Regions from separate parts of the Paenibacillus sp. FSL H7-0442 genome, predicted to be linked through region 3. Evidence: predicted binding sites of a transcription regulator. Region 3 holds the regulator's gene; each other region holds the start of a gene.
What was found. Region 3 encodes LexA, which represses DNA repair genes until DNA is damaged. Its sites were predicted from a motif close to CGAACATATGTTCG; they were not measured.

Region 1 (7,012 bases), 450 kb from region 3:
CAACGTAAATATAGCTTTTTTTCGGTAAATCATTTGAGAGTTGAAGCTTCATTTGAGAAAGAAAAAAGTAAGGAACAGGAGAGAAATAAGAAAGACTTGACTGCTACACTAAAAATGTTCCAAAAAACAGACTGCCCTTAAAGATTCAAGCGCAGCAAAAAGGAGACATGATATGAAATTGAAAAAACGATTTGCCTCTTTGTTCCTGTTGGCATTGATGGCATTTATCCCGGTCCAGGCATATGCTTCTGAGTCCGTTCCAACTACTCCCTCTGGAATTCCGATTTCCGAAATCGAAAACAGAACAGATCAAATTATGAAAAAATATATAGGAACAGCGATTCCTGGTGCTGCGGTTTCCATAGTAAAGGACGGGAAAATTGTTCTTTCAAAAGGTTACGGATACGCAAACATCGAGAAACAAACACCCATGAGTACGGAAACAACCTATATGGAGGCCGGTTCCGTATCGAAATTGTTCACCTGGACGGCAGTAATGCAACTGGTTGAGCAAGGAAAGCTGGATTTGAATACGGACATCCGCACATACTTGCCTGACGGCTTTCTTAAGCCTTCTTTTGATAAGCCTATTACCCTGAAATCACTGATAAGCCACACGGCAGGTTTTGAGGAGCGCCTGGAAAAACTTTTGGTTCATGATCCTGCTGATCTTAGGCCTCTCAAGGAGCATGTCGCACCCGGAAACCAGCCTCAACAGATTTATGAGCCTGGAACAGTGATTGCTTATTCCAACTATGGGACCAACCTGGCCGGTTATATTATAGAACGTGTATCCGGAATGCCTTTTGAAACCTATATTCAGAAACATATATTTGAGCCTCTAGACATGAAACATTCTTACTTTACACAACGGTATGATCTTATTCCAGAGGTTATCGAACATAAAGCAACAGGCTACTCCAAGAAGGATGGAAACTGGGTGGCAAAGCCGAATGTTTTCTTTAATGATGTGCCGGCTGGTGCGTTAAACATTACTTCGGAGGACATGGCTCATTTTATGCTTGCTCATCTGAACATGGACCATTCCTTAAAATATTCGCTGTTCAACAAGAATGAAACCTTGCGAGAAATGCATGAGGCTTCGTATACCCACTATCCCGAGCTTCCGGGGAATGCCCATGGCTTTTGGGAACGGTTCGCGGGAGATTATCGTGTTATCGAGCACGGTGGAAATACAGATTCATTCTCCTCTCTGGTCTCTATCGTGCCGGATCAAAACTTTGGGATCAGTATTCTGACTAATGTGGAAAATGAAATGTCCGGGGCAAGAAGCGAACTCATTGACCTGTTTGTCGGGGGTTCCCACGCTACTCCGCAAGCGGACAACACGTTGAAGCATAGCGCGGATGTGGAGGGAAAATACCGTTCTGCTCGCGCAGTATCATCTGGTATATTGAAGCTTATACCCGTATTATCCAATGCGGAAGAAGTGGTCACAGCCAACGGCAATGGCGGAATCACTCTGAGTATTCCATCCATGAATATTCATGTTGATTATGTAGAAACCAAACCCTATTTTTTTGAACGCGTGACTCCCGGGAGCACTCCTTATGATCACGCGGGCCTAAACATCAGCCGTCTTTTTTTCATAACCAATGCCGATGGTAAAGTGACGCAGTTGTCATATGGAGTGATCGATGACCAATTGCCGATATCCTTCCTGCAAACATCCATCTTCAGTTATATTCTGGTCGGGGGATGCGGTATTTGGTTTGCGCTTGGGTCTATTTTCGGTATTATTGGATGGCTGCGGAAGCTCAAGGACGCAAGAAAGCAGAAGAGTGCTTCGCGGCTTCCCTTGCCTGACAGTGTAACCGTAATCCCCTTGCTGGGTCTGCTTGTGATCGTCAATCTCATTGCTTCAAGCATCCAATTGATAGGCGACCCCTATCAGCCTATGTCCAATTTCAATTTCAATATTATCCTTTTCTGGGTACTTGGGCTCGCCTTTGTACCGGCTGCCTATCTTGCTGTAAGAAAATGTAACGTTTCGGAGGCTACTTTGTTAAGAAAGGTATACACCGCGGCGCTGATTCTTTCGTTTTTAGCTATTTCGTTTTTCTTGTATTCCTATAATTTCTATTTTTTCGCATAGATCTACTTAATTTTATCCTTTTTATAGCATAGATAGCCTCCACGATATATTTCGAGTCGAAACATAGAAAAGGCCGTCAATAGACGGTCTTTTTTGTATTCTCTTCTCTATGAACACTCTTATTCATATTTCATAAACTACTAGTGTAGCAAATATGTCTACAGAAAGAGGGTTAATTCAAATGAAACCAAAGAAAAGTGGAAAAGGCGCAGCCCCTGTCATATCCTCCCGCACTTTCTCAATCTCAGGAAATTCGGGAACTGTTTCCAGAGATTTAGTGTTCCGTGTTACAGCAGAGGATACCTTTGCCACAATTCTTTTAGATGATGTATCGATATCCTTATTAAGAACATAAATTACTTCGTATTGTAGGCATTTAGTCGTAAGCTCTCGCAAGAGCAACTTGATGGCGCGAATTGATACACCGTAAGCTTGCCAAAATAAAAACGCCTCCCCGTATGTTAACAGTGAGGCAGAAGGATTAATTCCTTACTGCTCTTTTTGCCTTCTACTAAATACAAATTCGTTATCCGCCGACCACTAGGTTAGCGGGTAAAAGGATACACTGTATACATTCTTAATGACTCTCAGGTTCTGAATAAGCTTGGACTACTTTTTTATGAGTAGTACCTTAGGTTTAAACTGTTTCGTCCGTTCCCGCTCCTCACTATGAATTAACAGAACATGGTTATGAAGAAAAATTCGTGATAATATCTATGTCATAGTAAGTAGATATGAATTAATCGTTTGGAGGGATAATTTTGACTAAAATTCACCAAAAGTTGACTGAATTAATTGGAAATACTCCTTTGCTAGCACTGTTGAACTACAGCCAAATCCAAAATATTGAGGCAAACGTGGTAGCAAAGTTGGAATATTTCAATCCGGCTGGTAGCGTTAAGGACCGCATTGGATATGCTATGATTAAAGACGCTGAGGAGAAAGGCTTAATCAATAAAGACTCCGTTATTATCGAACCAACAAGTGGCAATACTGGAATCGGACTTGCATTTGCAGCTGCGGCTCTTGGATATAAACTTATAATTACACTTCCTGAAACGTTTAGTATCGAACGTCGCAAGCTTTTGACTGCGTTCGGTGCTGAGCTTGTGTTAACACCGGGATCCGAGGGGATGAAAGGCGCTATCAAGCGTGCTGAACTATTGGCTGCCGAAACACCAAACTCTTTCATACCACAGCAGTTTAGCAATCCTGCCAATCCAGAAATCCACCGCAAAACTACAGCTGTAGAAATCTGGCATGATACGGATGGCGGTGTAGATATTTTTATTGCGGGCGTAGGTACAGGTGGGACTATTTCGGGCGTTGGCCAGGGATTGAAGGAACGAAAACCTTCTGTAAAAGTGATAGCCGTCGAACCGTTCGATTCACCAGTGCTGTCTGGCGGTACTCCAGGTTCACATCAACTACAAGGACTCGGTGCTGGTTTCATTCCAAATAACTTTAATGAAGAATATGTGGATGAGGTTTTCAAAGTTAAAAACGAAGATGCATTTGAAACTGCACGCCTGCTTGCCAAAACAGAAGGGCTGCTTGTTGGTATTTCTTCTGGGGCTGCGGTTTATGCAGCAACACAAATTGCAAAGCTTCCAGAAAACAAAGGCAAGACGATCGTGGTCATATTACCTGATACAGGTGAGCGTTATTTGTCCACTCCGCTTTTCTCAGACGTAGAATAATAACAAAAGAGGCAGGAATCCAGCTGCCTCTTTTGTTAATTTTCCAAGTACACAAGCAAGAGCGCATAGAATTGTTTCATTAACCTGAATTGATTTCTTTCTTCGCTAGCGGTCCATTTTTTTGCACAACAAATGGACCGTTAGCGAAGAAAAAGTTACCTTTGCCCAGCCCGATGTTGTTGTAGCTCATCAGGCTTTTTCTGTAAAAGTGAGCTTCTCCGTAGTAGTTTTGTACCACTCTGTAAGCCTCTTTCTTTAACTTGATGCGGGTGTAACGCATCATCATCAGGAAGTCTTCGATTGCGATATGAGGATTGATCTGCTCAGCTAAAACACTAGCATCAAATGCTCCTAGAAAGACTTCGGCTGAATTGTCGTAGATAAGGCAGCTGAGACATTTCTTGTTTGTTGAATAACATCAGTAGAATATTTACTACCCTTAGATTTTTGCTAGATACTTGCTGAAAATGATATCCTCCAACTTGATCCAACTAAAATCATCCTCGCCACGAAACAGTTTCACTTCCCTGCGAGTAGTATTTATAGACGTGATTACACCTGTGAGTTCTTCGTCATCGAATGGGCTAAAAACCACTAGTGTTATAGGTTGACGTGTGTTGTAGGACTCTATAAGCGCTTGCTCGATCAACTGGACTTCCTGATCGTCAAGTTCCGGCTTGCCTCTCCGCTGACGGTCTTTCATGAGTTTTAAGTATGCTTCCTTGTGTTCTGGTATGATAATCCTGCTGCTTTCCCATAAGCCGTTACCTTCTAATTTTTTCGACATGTATGTAGCCTCCTGATGTATTATGTAGAAATTATATTCCGAACATACGTTCTAGACAAGGCTTTTTGCATACCGAATCCAAAACTTTTGTCCTAGAAAAATATTCCTAGGTCTGATAGACTAGACGAAAATACAAAATCAGGGGGATAAAATGAAAATTTTGGAGCATTAAAATTGGCTAACCACCGCATATTCACCTGGTTAGATCAAGTTTTGAATAATGATTAAGTTTCTTTCCCTCAAATTCATCTCCTATATTGTTCCATACGATTGTATCGACATTATTCCATGCATCTTTCGAATTGTCATACCGCTAGTCTCCATAAAATAAGTTTTAGACGGACTTTGAAATTGGAACAGTGACAACCAGTACGAGAAAATAATGTCCTAGACTGTCGCTGTTCCATTGAACTAACGTATCCCGTTAGCGGAATAACATATACGAAATTCTGATATTTTTGTACATTAGTCTTAATGTTTGATTTTCCTTGAAGTCTTTAAATAGAAATTGTAGTCTGGTGCAATGTGTAGGTTAGTAATATTACGTTGTCTATACCTACTATGTATTTCTAAAAATCTCATATATCTTCTTATTCTCTATATCGAATTTGCGTCTAACCTATTTTACCGATTTCGGCGGTAAACCATCTGTTGGCGGGAGTGATAAAGAAGTCGATAGTAGAGCTTGACCGACCGAATATAAAATACGCCGTCGTTATGCCCCTCGTGCATCTTGTCTATTTTGATGTCGTTTTATTCTGAATGCGGACATATGTGTCTCGATTGCATGAAACGACGGTTAATCACAGCAGAAACCGACATCCGCCCTCAAATAAAGGACGCGATGTCGGCTTTAAACTTAACGGCCAAACTCCTTATTGATTATTTTATTGTGAGCCGGCTCCACTTCCGGAGCTACCGAGTTGATGCACGTTACCAAAATATGCTGCCCGCCTAGAGATCCGAAGGCTCTCGATTCAAATCCGAAAGTACCGCCGGCATGCCCCCAGTATGATTGCCCGTCAGCTGTTTTTATTTCATAAATCCCTAGTCCGACTTTACCTATAGGTGAATCTACTGTCGTGAGCATCTGGTTCATTATCTCTTGATTTAGAAGCTTTCCGCCCAACAGCGAACTGAAGAAGGTGGTCAAATCTTTAGTTGTTGAGACTATATCTCCAGCTGCATTTGCCCATGATTGATTCATTTCTGTTAAATCATACAAATGACCCGATCTATCCATATTATATCCTGTGGCATGCTTACCTGGAATATCGTGACTATTTTCCATTACAAATGTCCCTGTCATACCGAGCGGTTCGATCAACCGTTTCCTGATCTGCTCCGCATACGTCTCTCCTGTTACCTTCTGAATAATTTGAGCGGCTAGTATAGTATTCATGTTCGAATAATTCCAGCCCTTCCCTGGCGCATATACAGGCGGCTTTGCTAGTCCCATGCTGATAAGCTCGTCGGACGAATAGTAACGGAATGGATTTTGAGGCAAGGTAATATCTCGAAAATCAAGATCAGTATAGCTCGCAAGCCCGCTTGTATGGTTCAATAACTGACGAATCGTAATTTTGTTGCCGTCATACCCATTACCCTTTATGACCCCTGGCAGCCATTTTTCGACCGAATCATCCAGGTTCAATTTTTTCTCCTGAGCCAACTGCAATACAACGGTAGCAGTGAATGTCTTCGTGATGCTTCCAATACGGAATGAAAAATCCGGCTCCACCGGGCGTGGTACTTCGAAACTGGCTGTACCCGTAGCGTAGGACCAGCGTTCCCCATCCTGTAGCCCGCCTGCTACGACACTTGGGACTCTTTTGTTGGTAACTACCTGATCCATGACGCGTTTGACTTCTTCCCGATGCTTACTTTTCTTTTCTTTCTCTTGATAGGTTGCCGTCTGACCCGCTGCGTGGACAGTTCCATAAGCAGGGAATATCAGTGTACCCGCCAATATAGCTGTTAAAGTAAGTGCAACTCCTTTTTGAATGGTGAATGATTTCATAACGCATCGCTCCTATTATTTTAGAATGTTGTGCTGCTTTACCCCCTCACCTTACCCCCGATATTGTTAAATCGAACAGTGATAAAACCGCCAAGCTTTTGATGACATCGTACTTGGACCTGTCACATATACCGCATGACAAACTGTCAATTGTCTTATATGACGTGCTTGCTAAGCTACGTTCTAACCGCTGTTACCCCACCCTCTTTCGCTTGACGGACGCGTTTGACTTCTTCCCGATGCTTGCTTTTCTTTTCTTTCTCGTTGAGTTCTTTTTTGGTTTCTTTTGCGAATTCCGACGCTAAAATATTGTCGATATGTTTAACCGCATCTCCCAGTACATTGATATTTATCGAGATGACATGTTGACCGTCCTCCGTTCCGCCTGC
Region 2 (7,012 bases), 960 kb from region 3:
GCTTTAGAGATGCCTTTCTGACGGAGTTCTTGCCTAACCCACATCTTCCCCTTACGTTGGCTAGTTATACGCTGCCTTGCCCATTGGCGGGCGTACAAATCATCATCCACGAGTTGCTCCCTTTCCAGTCGGACCATTACTTCGTCAATAACAGACTGATCCAGTTCTTTTTGCACCAAACGCTGGGCAATTTCCTGACGTGTGCGAGGCTTTCGCCCCAAATATCGAAGCGCGAGTACATAGGCCTGTTGCTTTTCATCTGCCAGAACAATATCTTCCAGTTCTTTTTTGACGAATAACGTTCCTTTGAACATATTGTACTTGATCATTACATCTTCTAATACAGACAGTGAATACGGGCCAAAATGAATGATATAGCGTCCACGTTTGCGTCCCTGTCCCTGCTCTACCCTAGTAATCATCAATTCCTCATGATCCGGAAAAAGAGAAATTTCTTGTTGCTTATTTGCTTCCGCAGAATATTCATCTTCATCGTCCAACTGCAATATATTTCCCTCACTTTGAAATTCACGAAAGCAGTCTTTGGACAACTGCTACGCAAAAGTTAGATTCCGCTGATAAAGCAGCTTTAATTGATGCAAAAATGCCCTGCACAACTGTGCAGGGCATCAGAATCATGCTATTCAACCGGATTGTGCCATAACCCTGGCTCCAGTTCACAAATCAGGATTCACCAAGCTTTATTCAAGCTCCAACAATTCCTGTTCTTCCTTGGCTTGCTGTGCCAACTCTTCTTCTGTAGGCGGAGCAACCGTCGTAATCAAATTGCTTGCCACCCGAATTTTTTGCTCGATCGTACTAGCAATGTTCGGATTTTCCTTCAAAAATTGCTTCGCATTCTCACGTCCCTGACCAAGGCGCTCACCTTCGTAGGAATACCAAGCTCCACTCTTGTCGACAATGTCATGCTCCGTACCGATATCGATCAAGCTACCTTCTTTGGAAATGCCCTCACCGTACATAATGTCCACTTCAGCCTGACGGAATGGAGGGGCAACTTTATTCTTCACGACTTTAATACGTGTGCGGTTACCCACAATGTCGTTACCCATTTTCAAACTTTCAATACGACGAACATCCAAACGTACCGTAGAGTAAAACTTCAAGGCACGTCCACCTGGTGTTGTTTCAGGGTTACCGAACATAACACCTACTTTTTCACGTAGCTGGTTAATAAAAATAGCAATAGTTTTCGATTTGTTAATGGCTCCAGACAGCTTACGCAATGCCTGCGACATCAGACGTGCTTGAAGACCGACGTGGGAATCTCCCATTTCGCCTTCAATCTCTGCCTTCGGCACAAGTGCCGCTACGGAGTCAACAACTACAATGTCTACTGCTCCACTACGTACAAGGGCTTCGGCAATCTCAAGCGCCTGCTCTCCTGTATCTGGTTGCGATAGTAACAACTCATCAATATTGACACCCAGCTTGCTTGCATACGACGGATCAAGCGCATGCTCGGCGTCGATAAAGGCGGCTTGTCCGCCTGTTTTTTGCACCTCTGCGATAGCGTGAAGAGCTACTGTCGTTTTACCGGATGATTCCGGTCCGTATATTTCAATAACCCGGCCTCTTGGAAAGCCGCCCGTTCCTAACGCAATATCCAAAGCAATCGAACCACTGGGGATCGTTTCCACTTGCATGTGGGTAGACTCACCCAACTTCATAATGGAACCTTTACCAAATTGCTTTTCTATTTGACGGAGCGCCATATCCAGCGCAGCACGACGATCTGACAATAAACTCACATCCTTCATTGTTTGTACTTTAATAATACCTTGTTTTGACACGCTTGCCAAGCATTTTTTCGAACATACATTCGTTTTTTTATTCACACAGCTCTCTTCTGTAATTACACCTGTCTCTTAAAACAAAAAAAGAACCGCTGGCAAAAGGCTTTGCAACGGTTCTTCCGATAAGGTGATTATATCATGAATATCTATCTAAAACAACTCTACGACCCACACTGTACATAGATGATTAAGAGAGTTTCTCGTTCTCTACCAGCCTGCGCCACAATCTGTACAGAATCGCTTTGACTGATCGCAGTCGGATTGTTTCGCGGTTACCACTCAGTCTCAGTTCATGTACTTCCGTTTCCTTGTCGCGTTCAGCAATGCCAATATACACTAGACCGACTGGCTTCCGTTCGGAATACCCAGGCCCGGCTACACCAGTAACTGAAAGTCCAAAATCGCTGTCCATGATCATTCTCGCCTGCTCTGCAAGCACAAGGGCCACTTCCTTACTCACTGCACCTGGCGCTTGATCCCCTTCCAAATAATCACAAGGCACGTTGAGTAATTTCATCTTCATTTCATTGGAATAGCACACGATGCCACCTTGAAACATAGTAGCACTGCCAGGTATAGAAGTGAGGTGTTCCATCAGCATTCCACCTGTACAGCTTTCTGCCGCACTCACAGTGAGTCCGCGATTGGCCATTAGATCTACGATAACCTTCTCCAGCGTAACATCTTCGCTTGCATACATAAATTCCGAAAGACGCTGCTGAATTTCTACTTCCGTAGCCGTCAGCTTAATCAATGCTTCACTTTCGCTGGCCGCCTTGGTGGATATACGGATCGTGACTTCCCCTTCCTTGGCATAAGGAGCAATCGTGGGGTCTGTCTGGGATTGGATCAGATCTAACAAACGGGTTTCAAGAGCTGACTCACCAATCCCTGCAAATTTTAGCATTTTTGAATAAATTGGCATTTCCTCACCGCTCAATGCCTGCTGAAGCAACCAAGGTTTGGCCTGGTTTGCAAACATCGGTTTGAGTTCCTTAGGAGGTCCAGGCAAAACTACATAAAATTTACCATCCTGTGCAATTGCGTCGCCCACAGCTAGCCCTGTCTCATTTTCAAGCGGAGTAGCACCTTCAATAGAAAGCGCCTGCCGGCGGTTATTTTCGGTCATTTCTACCCCACGGTTACGAAAAAATTGATCTAGCTTGTCCATTGCAAGACGATCTATGTGCAATTTTCGCCCCAATACAGACGCTATCGCATCTTTCGTCAAATCATCCTGGGTCGGTCCCAGACCGCCAGAAAATAAAATAATATCCGCACGCTTCTGAGCAATTCTTATGGCTTCCTGAAGCCGATCTATGTTATCGCCAACCACAGTCTGAAAATATACATCGATTCCAATTGTAGCCAACTCTTGTGACAAATATTGAGCATTTGTATTCACTATTTGTCCGAGCAATAACTCTGTTCCTACCGCAATTATTTCAGCTTTCATCAATTCTTCCTCCTGTACTGCGAATATGATGGGAATTATATAAAGAAACAGCAATAAGTTTAGTCCCTATTGCTGTTTCCATAAAATTTATACTGTTAAACCTTGGAGGAGCTCAGCAAATGGATATTTTTCACGAAATAATCAATACCCGAATAAATGGTGATCAACACCGCTGCCCATATCGCTATTAAATCAAACGGTATACCAAGAAAAACAAACGGGAAATTATTAATGAGCAGCGCTACTATAGCAACAATCTGAATGATCGTCTTTAATTTGCCCCAATTGCTTGCAGCAACCACAGACCCATCCAGCAAGGCAATCTGACGCAGCCCCGTAACCGCAAACTCACGGCTAACAATCACAACAACAATCCACGAATCAATTTTCCCCATTTCTACCAAGGAAACCAAAATGGCGGTTACCAAAAGCTTATCAGCAAGGGGGTCCAACAGCTTGCCCAAATTGGTGACCATATTATTTTTACGTGCCAAATACCCGTCAAGACCGTCCGTGCTGGCTGCTACAAGGAAAATGATAGCCGCAATCAGCTGATTATACGGCAGCTTGAAAGCTCCGATCTCAATCGGTGGCGGATAAAAATCAAAGTCCACCAGCAAAGCCAGCATCATCACCGGGATAAGGCAAATCCGCGTTATTGTAATTCTGTTGGGTAAATTCACAACACACTCTCCCCTGATTATCGTACTTGATTACAAATGGCAGTTTTCGGATTAAATTCAACCCTATGTAAATCGCTTTCGGCGAGCGCTATACACCTGAATTGTCTGCATTTTCGTTACAAGTATAATATGGCGCAAAACGCATGTCAAAATAACCTGCCGCACATCAAGCAACGTTTTTCCTGCAAAATATATGAGGGAAAACGTCTTTATTTCATGTTTGTAAATTGAAGCTCCAATGGCAAATCAGCTTTACGTAGCAATTGAATGATCGCCTGTAAATCATCCCTGTTTTTCCCGGTCACCCGGATTTGATCACCTTGAATCTGACTTTTAACTTTTAGCTTGGAGTCCCGAATAAGAATGTTAATTTTCTTGGCATTATCCTGATCAATTCCCTGCTTCAGCGAAAGACGCTGACGCACTGAACCTAGAGAAGCGGGTTCCAATTTGCCATACTCCACATTTTTGAGGGACAGACCTCGTTTAGCCATTTTAGACTGCAAAATATCAATCACCGCATTCAGCTTGTATTCGTCTTCCGATGCAATCGTAAGAGCTTCTTTCTCAAGCTTGAGGCTACTTTTGCTATCCTTGAAATCAAATCGTGTTTCAATTTCACGCTCCGTCTGATGAACCGCATTTGTTAACTCCTGCATATCCATTTTGGAGACGATATCAAATGAATTTTCTGAAGCCATCGTTTCACTTTCCTTTCCACAACAAAGTTCAATATCTAATTATAGGCTAGTCATTTACAAAAATCCAATAATCGGTTGACTAAAAAGGCGTTCTTGCCAGTTTTCCTGACAAAAACGCCTTTATTTCATTTACGGTCAAAATATCTAATTATGGCTTCGTGTTGGAGTTCGGAACATATCCAAAAGTCCAAGCACAATGTGAGCAAGACCAAAGCCCAGTATGCCATAGCCCCATGCATTCGGTGTCAGATAATAGCCCAGTAAACTGACAATTATACCGAGCCCAGTCACAATCCAGCTGACGGTCATAACGTATACACCTCACTTTGCGGAAAATGAAATGACTGCCTTTCCAGGAATTACAGTCATTAGTATTTCCTCGCACCAAGGCGTTTATTCACCATTAGTAGTTGTAGAATCTGTACCACTTTGTGCTGAATCCGTACTGCTACCTGTCGTAGAATCTGCAGGTAAACCCGTCACCCCTGCACTCGTTCCGGTCGAAGAGGCTTCTCCTTGCTGTATCAGTACACGAGTAGTCGATTTATTATCTGTTATCGGTTGACCTGCTACGGAAATATCTGTGGCAGAAGACCGCCCTGATTTGATATATAAACCTTCTGGACCAATATCGAAAGACATGGCATCTCCACTTTTAGTCATACCATAACTCAGCTTTTCTCCACGGGAATTTTCTCCCTTGTATACTTCAAGCCAGCTTTCACCCGTAGCTTTAATATCAACCTTGGCTGTGGCTCCCGTTGCACTGGAAACTTTAAAAATCGTCGTCTTGCCTTGCTTGCCGTCCTGTGCCACAGTTACACCTTGTTGTGGAGTAGTCGTATCCGGCTGTTGTCCAGTATTTGGAGTAGTAGCATCCGTATTCCCCGTACCATTTGGCTGAGTTTGTCCGGTTTGCCCCGCACCAGGAGTCTGCCCACCAGCACCATTTGGAGCCGTCGTTTGACCATTGTTCGGCTGTGTCGTAGTGGTATCAGGAGTAGACGTGTTTGGTGTTGTACTCGGTGTTGTACTCGGTGTTGTACTCGGTGTTGTACTTGGTGTAGTAATCGGTGTTGTGTTTTCTGCTGTTTTTGGAGTTGAATGGTTGTTGCTCACCCAATAAGCATAAATAACCCCAACAATGAGAACTAGAAAAAGCCACATTAACGCTGTAGGCAACCATTTAAGATTACCAATCGTGGCGGGACGGCTGGAGCGTTTCTGTGTAACAGGCTCCATGACTGCTTCCGGTTCAGGTTCAGGCACATTGCTTTGATGCCCTTCCAGAATCTCATCAGGATTCAACCCGACCGTTTCAGCGTATGTTTTAATAAAAGCTCTGACATAAAAGCTTCCCGGCAGCACTTTGTAATCGCCCGTCTCAATGGCTTCCAGATAACGTTTGCGTATCTTCGTCATTTCCTGAACATCGTCAAGGCTCAATCCTTTTTGCAGCCGGGCCTCCTTTAATTGCTGACCCAGTTCTGACATGTCATCATCTCCTTGTGTAATTACGCTTATTTAAAGATCTTCTGTATAACTGGCTGTAAAGGTATCATAAATAATTTCCTCAGCCGGATTATTGCGAAGTTCAATAATGATATTGAAATCGTCAAAGCTGTATCCCGACTCACGTACAAATACATCAGGATGCTCAATCACTTTAGTACTTGGCATGCTCATAATTTCCTGAAGCAGGTGATAATGTCTTTCATTTGACCGAATTGTACTCACAATACCATCAATAATAAACACATTGTTTGGGTTCATTTCTTCTTCAGAGAGCTGACTGCGTACCGTCTGTCGTAGTAGCGTCGAAGATACAAAAGTCCAACGCTTCATTGCGCATACACTACTGGCAATAATGGATTCCGTTTTGCCCACACGTGGCATCCCGCGAAGACCGATCACCTGATTGCCGTCCCTCTTTAATACTTCACCCAAAAAATCGACCAGCAACCCAAGCTCATCGCGTGTAAAGCGAAATGTTTTACGATCATCCGAATCCCGATCGATGTAACGGCCATGTCTTACTGCCAATATATCAACCAGTCTCGGAGCACGTAAGGCCGTGACTGTAATGTTGCTCGCTTTTTTTAACGTGTCTCCGAGAATACGTATCTTCTCATCATCGTCTGTTTCAAGCAACATTCCCCGTCTTTCACCTTCAACACCGTTGATCGTCAGTATATTAACCCCCAGAATACCAAGCATGGAAGCAATGTCTCCCAGCAGTCCGGGTCGATTTTTATGTATCTTGTACTCCATGTACCACTGTTTCGTTTCTTCCGTCACGTTAGCACCTCATTCACATTCAAACCGTCAACAACTCCAAATCAAAGCATTATTGTA
Region 3 (7,012 bases):
GCAAACTTCTCAAGTCGCTCTGCAATGGCATCCGTGTCATAGCGACCTAATGATTTTGTGAAAATAAAATTACCACCCTTACCTTTTCTTTCAACGGTTACGTAACCCTTTTCAATCTTGATGGCTTTCATGTCCCCAGCGGTCATTGGACGTTCCCTACCACCTTTCAGCATATAGAGAGTATCCTTTCCCACTTTCAGATAAGGACGACGGATAAAAAAGATAACAGCCAGCATCAAGTACAGGCCGAATACAAGCCAATCCATCCCTCGCATACCGGTCTTAGTCAAAAAGTAACTCATAAGCATGTACAATACAGAAAGACCAGCCAGCATAATTGGCACAGTAATGTTACGTCCACGGAAAATATCCATTGCAGAACCTGCGCCGCTAATGGTTTGAATACCTTGCTTTTTGCGCGATTTATTTAAATGCGCTGTGTTTTTGCGTACTTTTCTTTCAAATGATCGGGCCATCTCTCAATTCCTTCCCAGATATATTACATTAAAACAATTGCCTCAAAGCTGATCTATATAGATACCATGAGAGGTACCTAAAACAAAAGGCAAATTGCAGGCTTGGGCGCTTTAACAACATTAATGCTTCAGCCCGTCATTTCCCTTCGATGTATCATCGTCCACAAATTCAATCGTTTCTAGCTGCTGCCGAAAATTACGGCGAATGTTACCTAAATAAATTTCCCGAAGGTTGGCACGTTCTGTGGTTTCCTCTTCTGTTAATCCCTCGGATTTTGCTTTGCGCGCTAATTCATTAATGCGCTGTACCAAGCTGTCTATATCCAAATTGTGTCCCCTCCATAAAAGCAAAGATATAATACACTTTGACATGTAGAAAAGAGCTTGTCAAGGCTCCCGCATTACGCTCCCTGACAAGCTCTAATAGTCTATAGATCATAAGTCAGGAAGCTTGAGTACCTGACCTGCCTGCACTCCCCGATCCTCTAAACCGTTAATCCGCACAATTCCTTCTATATATACCCGTGTATCCATTCGTTCCGGTTTATGATTCGCGGCAATCTGCCACAACGTATCCCCAGGTTGTACTGTCAGTTTAGTCACTTCTTCCTTGGAAGCTGAAGGAGCCGCGAAAACCGTAAGTACACCTGCTCCTGCAATCCAAGCAACAATCATTATAATAAGAAGCTTAAGTAAAAGAGTATGGGTAATAATCTGCATAAAACGCGCCCTACCCTCTTTTCGGGTCTCCTGTAAATTTTCTATATTCATTGGAAAAATACTTTGATAGGTGCTATATTTCATCATGGTTGTGTCCTCCAAACGTTTGTTCTTATGTTTTCACAATATAACACGAACGTTTGTTTTGTTCAATAGAAAAGAGAACAAAAGTTCGCAATTATTTTTAGGGATTATTTAGAACTTATGTTTGTACGAACGGAGGTTCTATGCTATAATTTTCCCAAACGTTACTAAATGGGGTTGATACGGTATGTCTAAGATTTCGAGCCGCCAGCAGGCCATTCTTGAATTTATCCGCAATGAAGTGCGTCTAAAGGGATACCCCCCTTCTGTACGCGAAATAGGCGAGGCTGTCGGATTGGCCTCCAGTTCTACGGTTCACGGTCATTTGGATCGTTTAGAGAAAAAAGGACTCATTCGCCGCGATCCTACAAAACCACGGGCTATTGAGTTACTCGGTCAAGACGAATCGGATAACAGCAACTTGATTAATTACTCCATTAGTCGTGTCCCCGTCGTCGGCAAAGTAACCGCTGGTCTTCCTATTACGGCGACAGAAAATATTGAAGATTACTTTCCTCTTCCCCAACACTTTGTTGGTGAGGATAAAATATTCATGTTATCTGTTGTAGGCGAAAGCATGATTGAGGCTGGGATTGCTAACGGAGACTATGTAATCGTACGTCAGCAGCAGACCGCTGATAATGGCGATATTGTTGTAGCTATGACAGATGAAGACGAAGCTACAGTTAAAACCTTCTACAAAGAAAAAGATCATATCCGGCTTCAACCTGAAAATCCAGCCTTTGAACCGCTTCGTCTGACACACGTCAGTATTTTGGGCAAAGTTGTAGGACTCTTCCGGGACTTCCACTGATTTCTCGTTCTTCCTTCCCCGTTATTCTATCCCCTAATACAAAACCGGCTGCCTAGGGCAAGCCGGTTTTGTATTGTTATTATGCTTACTATGTATCTCACAACTATTCTTTCCTTTTTGCAACCTATTCCTATTGTATCTACTATAAAATCAGCCTCATCATCTCAAATAATCCCCCACTGATCTTGAACAGCTATACTGTTATGGGAAAAACTAATAGATCTTTCTTTCTTTTAGCTAAATATGGTATATTAATTACTCATAGCTCTGTAGGAGGAATTAAATGAAAAAAATAATAATTTCAGCGTTTGTTATGATATTTATCGTCGTAAGCTGTGCAGTTCCAACAATGGATCATTTGTATGCAGAAGAGAAATCACACATAACAACCTACGATCGTATTCAGTACATACAAATACTCATCCATTTCAGGTATTTAGAAAAGCAACTTGAAGCTGTAATTTCCGAAAGAAATAATTACCCAGAGGCCAGCCAAGAATATAAACAGCTCTCAGAACAACTGAATCATATTCTTGCCCAAGAGGCATACTACGAAAAAAAACTTAACACCCTTAATAGTAAATAATTTTCATACAAACTGCATATTATCTTTATTCTACACATTAGACTCATGCCGACCTGCCTGTAACATCTCCTGCAACGTAAAGTTGAAAAGGCGAAGACAGGTTCGCATGAGTTTTTTTGTTAACCTTTAGGGATATAGGTACTAGCTTCTTTTTGCTTCTAATAGATTTATGCTGATACATTACTATCACAATTGACATATATATATAGCAGAACTAAGCAAAGGAGATATGCAGATGATCAGAAATAGAGTTAAAACGTATAAGCATCGCATCGGGAAAAACAGATATCTGGTCGTTAAAGTCTTTCAAGCCGCAGCTGCTAAAACAGGAAGCGGAAATGCACTAGCAACCAATGCCTTGAATATCAAAATTTCCAAGCGTAAGCATAAACGCCACTAAGATTCAACCGCACCTTCATTTCTTGAAGGGAGGTGATATTATGAGCAGAAGACATTGCAGACGTGATTTAAGAAGAAGAAGATTGAACATCCGTTCCAATCAAAGAGCCACTGCGCGTGCAAGAGGTAACGCACTGGCTGTTAATTTGTTTAGCGTAAACGATAGACAACGCAGACGTTAATAATCGTTTTCATGCAAAAAGCGGGAGAAATTCTTCCTGCTTTTTTGTGTTAAGCAGCACACCTAACTACTGCTATGAATCGTTTAAGCAAGCGGACGAGATCGTAAATATCACACATAGTTGAACAGTCGCTACTATTTTACTCTTTTATAAATCTAACAGACAGGAAAAAGTGGTTCTCTTTTAGAATAATGTGCATAGAGAAATTAAACCAGAAGGAGACAAGCCATGATAATTAAAATGTCACTTTCAAATATGGGGGATTTTAAAAAGTCAAATGAGAATAACGGCTTTATTGTGTCAGGAAAAATTATACCTAAATACGAGAACAACATTTGGTCATATATAGAAGAAAGTTTTCCCGAACCATATTTTAAACAGTATGAGGATGATGACGTCGATATCAGTTATATTAATGAACAAGGAAAATCTATTTTTTTATATTATGATGAGAACGACTGTGTTGGGAAAATTAAACTTTGTACTAATTGGAATGGCTATGCTCTAATTGAGGATATTGTCGTCGCTAAAGACTGGAGACACAAGGGAATCGGAGCAGCCTTATTGAGTAAAGCAACCGAGTGGGCTAAGCAGAATAATCTTGTTGGCCTTATGCTTGAAACACAGGATGTGAATATTTTAGCTTGTCAATTCTATGCTAAAAATAACTTTGTAATCGGCGGAGTTGATACTATGCTATATTCTAATTTTTCCACAGCCCATGAGAAAGCGATTTTTTGGTATTATAAGTTTAAGTATTCAAATTAGCCTATCCTTCTGTAATAAGGCCGAATTTAAAAACAATACTATCTTGTACGCACACTTTGCATTGCTACTTTTCCCGTATCTAGTAAAATCAAACTGATCAGCACACAAAACTCTGCCGGCCAATTAAGGTTAGCAGAGCTTTTGATTTATTTTCAGAGTATTCACTTACTTCAAACGTGAGGATGCGATCATTTTCAGCATGTAATCCTTTTTTGCTCTTATCAGGAATCTGAAACTGAACGTCTATATACAATAACAGATAAAATCCCGCTAATTATAATGACCACTGAAAAAATCAATAACATATTGCTATATAAATAAGCAGATGGAAAATTAATGATTGGTATAAATTTTTGATGAATAAGACGTATTGACAATAAGCCTCCTACAACTGAAATCCCCGTTCCTTCTGATAAAAAGCTTATAAAATTAAGCAAGCTCATTCCTGCGCCAGCTTCTTCTTGTTTTAAACTACTTGAAACAATAGTGGATATTACTGTTTTAATAAAAGAAAGACCACCGAAAACAAAGACTAGAATAATAGACATCAGCCAAGGTGTCATTTCAATAAAGAAAGCAGCTACCAAAAAACTGACGGCAAGAAATGCAACGCCGACTGCTAGCACATGTAAGGAACCTTTCTTATCAACAAGTGCTCCTCCAAGAAAACCAAAGAAAATAACACTTATCGTTCCAGGAAAAATAATTCCACTGCCAAACATTGCGGTACTTAAGTGGTGAACGTCTTTCATCATATAAGGGACCATAGAAACAAATCCAGCTACGGTACCAAACATAAGCCCGCCACAAAGGATTCCTATCATAAATGCAGTATTTTTCCCCAATGAAGGATCAACAAAAGAATTGGTTACTTGTCTGATATGTTTTAAAAAGATCAAGAAAAATAGAACACTTATCACCAGAAAAGAAATTCTGTAAGAAGTTGTATACAACATAAACAATACAATACCTAGAGATATAAGCACGATTCCTGCAATGTCAAACGAGCCCTTTGAAATGACTTCCTTTTTCAATAATTTTATCAGGAAGGGAACAGTTACAAACGTTAAAACAGGAAGAAGCAGTAAATAAGCCAATGAATATAATGAGCAATCACCCCACCAATAGCCGGTCCTATCCCTTCACCCATTGCTACGATAGACCCGATGAGGCCATATGCCTTTCCCCTGTTTTCTTTTGGGATATAGCGAGCAACTACGACCATCACAAGTGAAGGAAATGCAGCTGCACCAATCCCTTGTATAAATCGCCCCAAGATAAGTGTTGGAAAAAAAGTATGTCCCACAAATCCAATTAATGATCCTATGCAATTCACTATGATTCCAAACAGGAGCAACCTTTTAATACCTAACTGATCAGATAGCTTTCCGTATACAGCTGTTCATATAGAAAAGCTTAGCATAAAGACAGTATTCACCCAATTTGTAATGGCAGGTGTTTTATTGAATTCATCAGCAATATCAGGTAAAGAGATATTAAGAACCATTTCATTTAACACACTTAAAAACGAAAGAACACAAAGCCACATTAAAATTTGGTTATGGCGCAAAACGGACTGTGAATAAGGGGTTTTCACTTTTGACCCTCCAGAAATAATATACATTCAAGACATGAGTGTAGCCTTGCTCCATATCATTGGAGGTTTAATACAGCGCCTATTCCATACGAGAAAATGTAATGATCTTTTGGTCACCATCCCAGCCCCCTATGATTACAATATAGAGCGTATATCGCTCTTGTGGTCCCCTCTTCCAAAACCAGCAGACGCGCCTTTATGTCCATCACACTGCTACCTGTTTTTATCTCCAGTCCTTCATGTTGGACCACGTCATTGCTCAGTAGAATAATTGTACAGTATTGGTAATAGCGTTTTGATATCGGGTAACAAAGCGTTCAGCTTCTTTATTACCTGTCGTTTTCCGTATACTGTACAGATCAGAACAATGAACGATAAAAGCGGATACAACTATTGTGCAACAATAGCGGAATTAGACGGTTGCCAAAGTGACACTGAACTTTTACAGATGTTTATGATGGTGTACGTGAAGCCAAGGAGAAGAATATGGGGGCGATATTCCTGTGCCAGTAGGATAGACAAGAACCTAATTAAGCGTACAATCGCAGCACGTTAGATACATTTAAACTAATCAGGAAATTATCCAAGTAGGAGGGAATAACCATGGCATTTGAAGGTTATAGAGAAGACAAGCGAGGACAATGGTTTGACTGGCCATTCCCCTTATCGGTATCAATACTGTATGTGGATGCGGATGTAGATGAAACAGAAACGAAATGGTACCTCATTATCGAACAAGAAAAACATTTGATCCGAATTAGGGATGAAAAGCAAATTGAACTGCTTCATCACTGCATGTATGGAATTTTGTTAAATGACGAGAATATCAACTGGATTATTGATAAAAATGGCGGTAGATTTACCTATCACGACAGTGTGCAAGATTTCATCAAATTCCAGAAAGAATACCTGGATATATTTTAAAAACCGTGAACAATTAAAAGCTCTGCCGACCAATTAAGGTAACAGAGCTTTTCGATTTATTTAGAGTATTCACTTACTTAAATACACTTTTGGAATCAAGCCGACTTTAGAGCAGTGGAAAAGGCTACGATCCGGCGTGGATCAATCGTTGTCAAGCGGTTTGCCGACCGTTAATAGCAGTTTCATAGTCTTAATTTTCACACTCTTGGTACTAACTTCTCCATATGTATTAGTTGTGATTTCGTACTGGCAAGGTCATTATTGTGAGTTATTGGTGCTTTTTGGGCAATTAGTTAAAGCTAAAGCTCACGTATCGTCACAATACATGTATGGGCTTTGGCTATTTTTTAGAACCCCCACCGTTGTCGTGAAATTCACTATTCTGTACCGTTACGTCGGAAAATCCTTTTATATGGAGCCCCATATTTGTATTTTAATCTCTATGTTCTTTCTCAAAGAGTA

Region 1: a site for LexA is predicted at 4,643-4,656, ahead of MHH57_RS15795 (YolD-like family protein). Genes of this name have one in related genera too.
Region 2: a site for LexA is predicted at 1,833-1,846, ahead of recA (recombinase RecA). Genes of this name have one in related genera too.

What each region holds. Positions count from the first base shown of each region.
Region 1 covers NZ_CP151963.1:3,592,105-3,599,116, forward strand. Annotated here, with positions in the region: gene MHH57_RS15775 (serine hydrolase domain-containing protein) at 173-2,116, shown strand; gene MHH57_RS15780 (hypothetical protein) at 2,298-2,471, shown strand; gene cysK (cysteine synthase A) at 2,878-3,816, shown strand; gene MHH57_RS15790 (hypothetical protein) at 3,896-4,102, opposite strand; gene MHH57_RS15795 (YolD-like family protein) at 4,256-4,603, opposite strand; gene MHH57_RS15800 (serine hydrolase domain-containing protein) at 5,463-6,623, opposite strand; partial or broken gene MHH57_RS15805 (serine hydrolase domain-containing protein) at 6,842-7,012, opposite strand, start outside.
Region 2 covers NZ_CP151963.1:2,179,108-2,186,119, reverse strand. Annotated here, with positions in the region: gene MHH57_RS10050 (RecX family transcriptional regulator) at 1-506, opposite strand, end outside; gene recA (recombinase RecA) at 702-1,763, opposite strand; gene MHH57_RS10040 (competence/damage-inducible protein A) at 2,005-3,273, opposite strand; gene pgsA (CDP-diacylglycerol--glycerol-3-phosphate 3-phosphatidyltransferase) at 3,369-3,956, opposite strand; gene MHH57_RS10030 (YajQ family cyclic di-GMP-binding protein) at 4,166-4,657, opposite strand; gene MHH57_RS10025 (hypothetical protein) at 4,802-4,966, opposite strand; gene MHH57_RS10020 (RodZ domain-containing protein) at 5,051-6,151, opposite strand; gene MHH57_RS10015 (DUF3388 domain-containing protein) at 6,182-6,955, opposite strand.
Region 3 covers NZ_CP151963.1:3,137,453-3,144,464, forward strand. Annotated here, with positions in the region: gene MHH57_RS13585 (hypothetical protein) at 1-476, opposite strand, end outside; gene MHH57_RS13590 (DUF896 domain-containing protein) at 597-803, opposite strand; gene MHH57_RS13595 (LysM peptidoglycan-binding domain-containing protein) at 912-1,280, opposite strand; gene lexA (transcriptional repressor LexA) at 1,468-2,094, shown strand; gene MHH57_RS13605 (hypothetical protein) at 2,378-2,680, shown strand; gene MHH57_RS13610 (hypothetical protein) at 2,916-3,080, shown strand; gene MHH57_RS13615 (hypothetical protein) at 3,121-3,261, shown strand; gene MHH57_RS13620 (GNAT family N-acetyltransferase) at 3,490-4,029, shown strand; partial or broken gene tet (Tet(L)/Tet(K)/Tet(45) family tetracycline efflux MFS transporter) at 4,251-5,626, opposite strand; gene MHH57_RS13630 (hypothetical protein) at 6,230-6,550, shown strand.